One region of the Shewanella sp. SM74 genome, then DNA from elsewhere that is predicted to be linked to it. Evidence: predicted binding sites of a transcription regulator. Region 1 holds the regulator's gene; the other holds the start of a gene.
The links. Region 1 encodes MetJ, which represses methionine synthesis genes. Its sites were predicted from a motif close to TAGACGTCTAGACGTCTA; they were not measured.

Region 1 (3,427 bases):
TTTATCCGTGGCCAAACGCTCACGCAGATCGCGGGCTTGTTCATTCGACAACAACTGCTCAATCAACCCCTGTTGGTAGCTGATCAGCACTTGTAACTCTTCTTGCCATAGCTGACCCGCATCACGCAGCGCTAATAATTTATACAGGAAATTCGTGCTTTTACCCGCCGCAGAGACCACCACAAGATCATCACTATGACCGTGGGTTAACAGGATATGGGCGACTCGACGATAACAATCGGCATCCGCTAAACTGGAGCCACCAAATTTATGTAAGTGACAACGTGCCATCTATTATTCCTCTACTGACAAGCCGCAACGGCGGCTAATCCTGCTTGAATATCTGCAACTAAATCGGCGGCATCTTCAATACCCACCGATAGACGCAATAGGGTGTCCTTAATACCAGCCTCGAAGCGCGCCTGCGGCTCCATGGCTCTGTGGGTCATAGTGGCGGGCACTGCCACTAAACTTTCGACGCCACCTAAACTTTCCGCCACGCTAAATAAGCTGAGTGCACCTAAAAAGGCCACCACTTCGGCCTCGCCGCCTTTGAGTTCAAAACTCAGCATAGCGCCAAAGCCCTGTTGTTGCTTGGCCGCAATGGCGTGGCCTGGGTGATCCGCAAGCCCTGGGTAATAGACTTTACTCACCACAGGGCTTTGGGTTAATACCTCAATAATACGCTGGGCATTGGTTTGATGCTCGCGAATACGCACCGCTAAGGTACGCAGGCCGCGCAGGGTCAGATAACTGTCGAAGGCTGACCCCGTTAAGCCTAGAGTGTTCGACCACCAATGTAAGCTTTCGCCGATTTGCGCGTCTTTGGCGACCACTGCGCCGCCGACCACATCGCTGTGACCATTGATATATTTAGTGGTGGAGTGGATAACGATATCCGCGCCTAACAATAGGGGTTGTTGCAATATCGGCGATAAAAAGGTGTTATCAACCACCACCAGCGCGCCGACCTCATGGCTCACCTTAGCAATGGCTTCGATATCCACCACACGCAATAACGGGTTCGATGGGGTTTCGAGCCACACCATCTTAGGATTCTGCGCAATGGCGGCGGCTAACGCTTGGCTGTCGGTTTGGTCGACCACAATGAGCTTAAACTGGCCTTTCTTCGCCAAGTTGGTAAATAAACGGTAGGAACCACCATAGCAATCATGGGGCACAACTAATAGGTCATCGGGGCCGAGTAAGGTGGTCACTAAGGTGATGGCCGCCATGCCAGTGCAGGTCACTATACCAGTGGCGCCCTTTTCTAATTGGGCTAATGCTTCGCCTAAAATGCAGCGCGTTGGGTTGCCTGAACGACTGTAATCGAATTCGCGGGGATTTTTATGACCATCGAAGGCGTAATTAGTCGACAAATAAATCGGTGGCACAACTGCACCATATTGAGTATCGCTTTCGATACCCTGACGCACTGCCAGTGTGGCTAATTGACGCTCTGCCATGGGTGGACTCCTAAATTCGGTAGACTGATAGAGATGTCTGGACGTCTAAATGTACCTAAGCCCAACGCCATCGTCAATAGGCGTGAAGACGTTTAGACGTCTGAACATAAAGAAATCTGTTTGCAATCACAAAGAAATAGTAGCAATAATTTGACTGTTGTTTGTAAGGGTTTAAAATCTGCCCCGAATTTAGCGTTATAACAGGTGAGTCAATGACTGAATGGAATGGGGAATACATCAGCCCCTATGCTGAACATGGCAAGAAGAATGAACAAGTAAAAAAAATTACTGTGTCTATTCCGCTCAAAGTGCTTAAGGTCCTCACGGACGAACGTACTCGTCGTCAGGTCAATAATTTGCGTCACGCCACCAACAGCGAGCTGTTGTGTGAGGCATTTTTGCACGCCTACACTGGTCAGCCATTGCCCAACGATGAAGATCTGTCAAAAGACAACCCAGACAGCATTCCTGCCGAAGCCAAGTTGTTGATGGATCAAATGGGAATCGAGTGGGAAGACATGGAATAGCGACTCGTCGCTTTCAAAGTCATATCACAGTGCTCATCAATAGGGATCGTTAACGATCCCTTTTTGTTTATACCCAAGCGACTTCAAACTTTAAATTTCACTATCTTGAGGTGGTTTGGGATATAGGAAATCCTATGTTTTCTATGATAGATCCACAGACACTCGCCTTAGCCTCGCTGGTCGTGTTTCTGGGCGCCTTAACCCAAAGTCTGATTGGGTTTGGGCTTGCGGTTGTAGCCAGTCCTTTGCTGTATATCGTCGATCCACAACTCGTGCCAGCGCCTGTGATTGCTATGGGTTTCTCCATCGCCCTGCTGACCTTAGTGCGTGAACGCGGCCACTTAGAATTCAATGGCCTGCAATATGCGCTCCTAGGTCGCGTGCCCGGCGGTTTTATCGGCGCGAGTTTATTGCTGTTTGCGCCTCAGCCCATACTGGGTTTATCCATCGCCGCCATTGTGACTGTCGCAGTGATCCTCAGCCTATATAAATTCAGCCTGCCAGTGAATAAGAAAACCCTCTTCGGTGCGGGCGTGGTTTCAGGGATCTTCGGCAATATCGCCGCGATTGGTGGCCCGCCGATGGCGATTCTATTATCGGGCAAAGATGCCTCGCAGTTTCGCGCCGCCCTGTCGGCCTTCTTCATTTTTAGCTCCATGATTGCACTGATCATTTTAGCAATCACTGGCTTATTAGAATTAAAACATCTGTGGCTGTCGTTGATGCTGCTACCCTCAGTGATTTTAGGTTACTTAGTCGCAGGACGATTAGTGGGCCGTGTCGATAAAGAGAAGACAAAGATGGCGACGTTAGTCCTGTGCAGTATCAGCGCCTTAGTGCTAACGGTGAAGTCGGTTATCGAGTTATTACCCCAATAAGCGTCCCGCTTGTACTGGCAAACCTTCTCAAGATTCAAACAATAAAAAAGCACTGACATTGCCAGTGCTTTTTCTTTATCTATCAATACGTAAAGCAAGCTTACACTCAGCTTAAATAGCTTTGCCCTGCGTACACAATAAAGTGTCTTAAGGCGAGTACGCCCGTTAAGCTCGCACAAGCAACCATGATCATCGCGCCCTTAGTGTGGCGAGTCGCGGCGGGTAGCAGCATAAACAGCAATGGAATACCAAAGCCGATACCGACAACACCTATCCAGAACACGCTTGCCCATAGCCCAGACGTTAACGATGCTAAGGCCGCAGCTGCCGCGCCGCCCTTGAAGTACAAGGCGCAAAACAACATGAACAGGAATAGAATTTCAATCGCCATCACAGGCAATTCTAAACCGTGCATCTTCACTAAAGTTTTGTCGTGGCTGTCAGTCTTAAACATCAGCAACGCCAGTACCGCATTTGCCGCAGCGCCCGCCGATAGACCTGACACTAAAAACAGCGCAGGCAGCACCGCAGTGTTGAGCATAGGATAGGCATTCAT
Region 2 (3,427 bases), on a different contig from region 1:
GCGACGCGACAGGCAAACGCCTTGGGCGACAAGCGCTCAATATCTTGATCAAAAAGGGTAATTTTGCCCTGAGTCGGGCGAACAAACCGATACAAACAGCGCAGCAAGCTAGACTTGCCCGCACCGTTAGGGCCAATCAGCCCCAGCATCTGCCCCGTTGGCAGCGTAAAGTTAATACCGGAAAGTATGGTTTTGCCATCGATACACCAGCTCAAATGACTCACATTGAGCGCGACTGACGGGCTCGATGATGGGTTAGTGTCATTCACGGGGCTGTTAGTTTGGATTGCGGAAAGTTTCACCTAAGCGGCGCTCCTATCGAGTCCAAACCTGTATAAAAAAAGGTTGTGCACATTGTCATCTGCTCCCTCGAGTCACCCGCTCGAGAACTAAGGCTGCACGCAGCGATAACAGAAATAGGCAGGTCTCCTGACTCGTAGGGAATAAGATTCGAGATCTTTTTCACTACTCACAGTTGCGGGCACAGTTCGGGCTGACTAACAAGCAGCTCCCCGATTCCCTATTATGTTTGGGTTGATATGCTCTTTGTTAACAACGCCACTGTGAATTAAAACAACGGAGCGATTCGAACAAAGAGAGTCTATTCCCAACACCTATTTCTGCGACGTTATCACTCATTGCGCATGTAATACGCTATCTTGTTCAAACGTCAGGGAAAAGCATTATCCTACATCTATCCCATTAGGCAATGCTGTTTAAATCAGAATATTTTCATGTCAGCTTATTCTCGCCAAACAATCACGCCTACACCATAGCGCCTAGGTCGTGAAATAAGGCCTCAACACCTGCGCCCACTCGGCCAATCTAAACGCCAATAGCAGGCACCCTGTTCATCTTGCAGCACATTAATGCTCACCACGGCCGCCACGGGTAAATCGAGTTGACTATAAAACCCCACCGCCCGTTCAACCCCTAAGGCACGCGCCATTAAGTGACGGATCACCCCGCCGTGGGTCACGACCCACACTTGAGTGGCAGGCATATTATCAGCGGTTTCATTAATGGCACTGTTTTCATTACCCATTTTATGTGAGTCAAGGGTCAATCGTTCAAACTCGGCGGCGAGTATCTGGTCAATCGTCCCATTCACCCGCGACTCAAAACTTGCCATAGTTTCACCATTGGGCGGCGGATTTTGCCAAGGGTTTTGCCAATACGCCGCTAAGCGTTCGCCCTCTTGTTGATACAGTTCATCGAGCCGACAACCGTCCCAATCACCAAAATCAATTTCCTGTAAACCCGACAAACACTGTGCCTGCAATGGCCTTGACTCAGATATCCGTGCCGCCGTCGAGTGCAGCTCGGCGGCAAAAGCGTGGGCAAAATCGGCGCAGCGGCGTGAAGTCGAGCTGTAAATCGCACTGCACACGCTGGCCTGTGACTCAACTGCTGCCGACATTTGTTGCCAACCCTTTTTGCTTAAAGGCACATCCACACGACCCCGCAAGATCGCGCCGCCTTCACACTCACCGTGGCGTAACAATAACAATCGAACTTGTTTCATATATGCCTTTTTAGTTAGGGACTAGATGCTAGGAACTCAAGCCGAGGGCCTAAATTCTAGATTCTCGCTCCGAATGCCTTTGACTTTCATCTTGCCCTGACAATCATAAGTCGCGTATTATGGACGTCTATACGTTTAAATGTCCAAAACAAATTTTTAAGAACAAGTATTCAAAAAATGTCGGCTGACGACAATAAAATGCACTTAGCATAACAATGGCCGATTTTTGGACTTAACTTAGCTGTATTTAAGGTAACTATTTATGACGATACCCTCTACCAAAGCCGGCCAGATATTGGCAGACATTCGCAAACAGCTTGCAGAGCGCATTCTGATCTTAGACGGTGCCATGGGCACTATGATCCAAGGCTACAAGCTGGAAGAAGAGGACTATCGCGGCGAACGCTTTAAAGATTGGCATACGGATGTCAAAGGTAACAACGACCTCTTGGTCTTGTCACAGCCTCACATCATCAAACAAATTCACACCGACTACTTAAATGCCGGTGCCCACATCATTGAAACCAACACCTTTAACGCCACCACCATCGCCATGGCCGACTACGACATGCAGTCGCTGTCCGCCGAAATTAACTTAGTCGGCGCGCGCCTCGCCCGTGAAGCCTGTGATGAAGCCTTTGCTGCCACAGGCATTCCACGCTATGTCGCCGGTGTGTTAGGCCCCACTAACCGTACGTGTTCGATTAGCCCTGATGTGAACGACCCAGGCTACCGCAACGTCAGCTTCGATGAGTTAGTGACTGCTTACAAAGAATCCACTAAGGCACTGATTGAGGGCGGCGCGGATATCATTATGGTCGAGACTATATTCGATACCTTAAACGCCAAAGCCGCGCTGTTTGCGATTGAATCCGTATTCGATGACTTATTCGGTCAGCATTCTAAAGACAGATTGCCGATCATGATTTCGGGCACCATTACCGATGCCTCTGGTCGCACACTGACTGGCCAAACGACCGAAGCCTTTTACAATTCCCTTCGCCATATCAAGCCCTTATCTATCGGTCTTAACTGTGCACTTGGGCCAAAAGAATTGCGCCCGTACGTCGAAGAATTATCCCGTATAGCCGAATGTTATGTGTCGGCGCATCCGAATGCAGGCCTGCCGAACGAGTTTGGCGGTTACGATGAAACCCCAGAAGATATGGCGAATGTGATCGAAGATTGGGCGCGCGAAGGCATGCTCAATATTATCGGTGGTTGTTGTGGTAGTACGCCTGAACATATCCGCGTGATCCGCGAAGCGGTGAGCCGTCACGATCCACGTATTTTGCCAGACATTCCGGTAGCTTGCCGCTTGGCAGGTTTGGAACCACTGACTATCGACGCCCAATCCCTGTTCGTTAACGTGGGTGAGCGCACCAACGTCACAGGTTCGGCCAAGTTTTTAAAGCTGATCAAAGAAGGCAAGTTTGAGCAGGCGCTCGATGTCGCCCGCGAGCAGGTCGAAAGCGGCGCGCAAATCATCGACATCAACATGGACGAAGGCATGCTCGATGGCGCCGAGATCATGCACAAGTTTTTAAACTTGATTGCCTCTGAGCCCGACATCAGTCGCGTACCTATTATGATCGACTCCTCTAAGTGGGAAGTGATCGAAGCTGGCCTCAAATGTATTCAAGGCAAGGGCATAGTTAACTCTATTTCCCTCAAAGAAGGCGAAGCCAAGTTTATCGAGCAAGCCACCTTAGTGAAACGCTACGGCGCGGCGGCCATTATCATGGCATTCGACGAGCAAGGTCAGGCCGACACTAAAGCGCGTAAAATCGAAATCTGTACCCGCGCCTATCGCGTACTGGTCGATAAGGTCGGCTTTCCGCCCGAAGACATCATCTTCGACCCGAACATTTTTGCCATCGCCACGGGTATCGATGAACACGA

Region 2: metH (methionine synthase) is a predicted target of MetJ. The motif match lies at 1,646-1,663, and genes of this name have one in related genera.

Annotation. Positions count from the first base shown of each region.
Region 1 covers NZ_JAKKRZ010000007.1:197,073-200,499, forward strand. The annotation lists gene L5M49_RS09800 (bifunctional aspartate kinase/homoserine dehydrogenase II) at 1-291, opposite strand, end outside; gene metB (cystathionine gamma-synthase) at 303-1,466, opposite strand; gene metJ (met regulon transcriptional regulator MetJ) at 1,679-1,993, shown strand; gene L5M49_RS09815 (sulfite exporter TauE/SafE family protein) at 2,128-2,871, shown strand; gene nrfD (NrfD/PsrC family molybdoenzyme membrane anchor subunit) at 2,978-3,427, opposite strand, start outside.
Region 2 covers NZ_JAKKRZ010000010.1:140,753-144,179, reverse strand. The annotation lists gene L5M49_RS12445 (ABC transporter ATP-binding protein) at 1-302, opposite strand, end outside; cobalamin riboswitch at 402-578, opposite strand; gene L5M49_RS12440 (histidine phosphatase family protein) at 800-1,525, opposite strand; gene metH (methionine synthase) at 1,788-3,427, shown strand, end outside.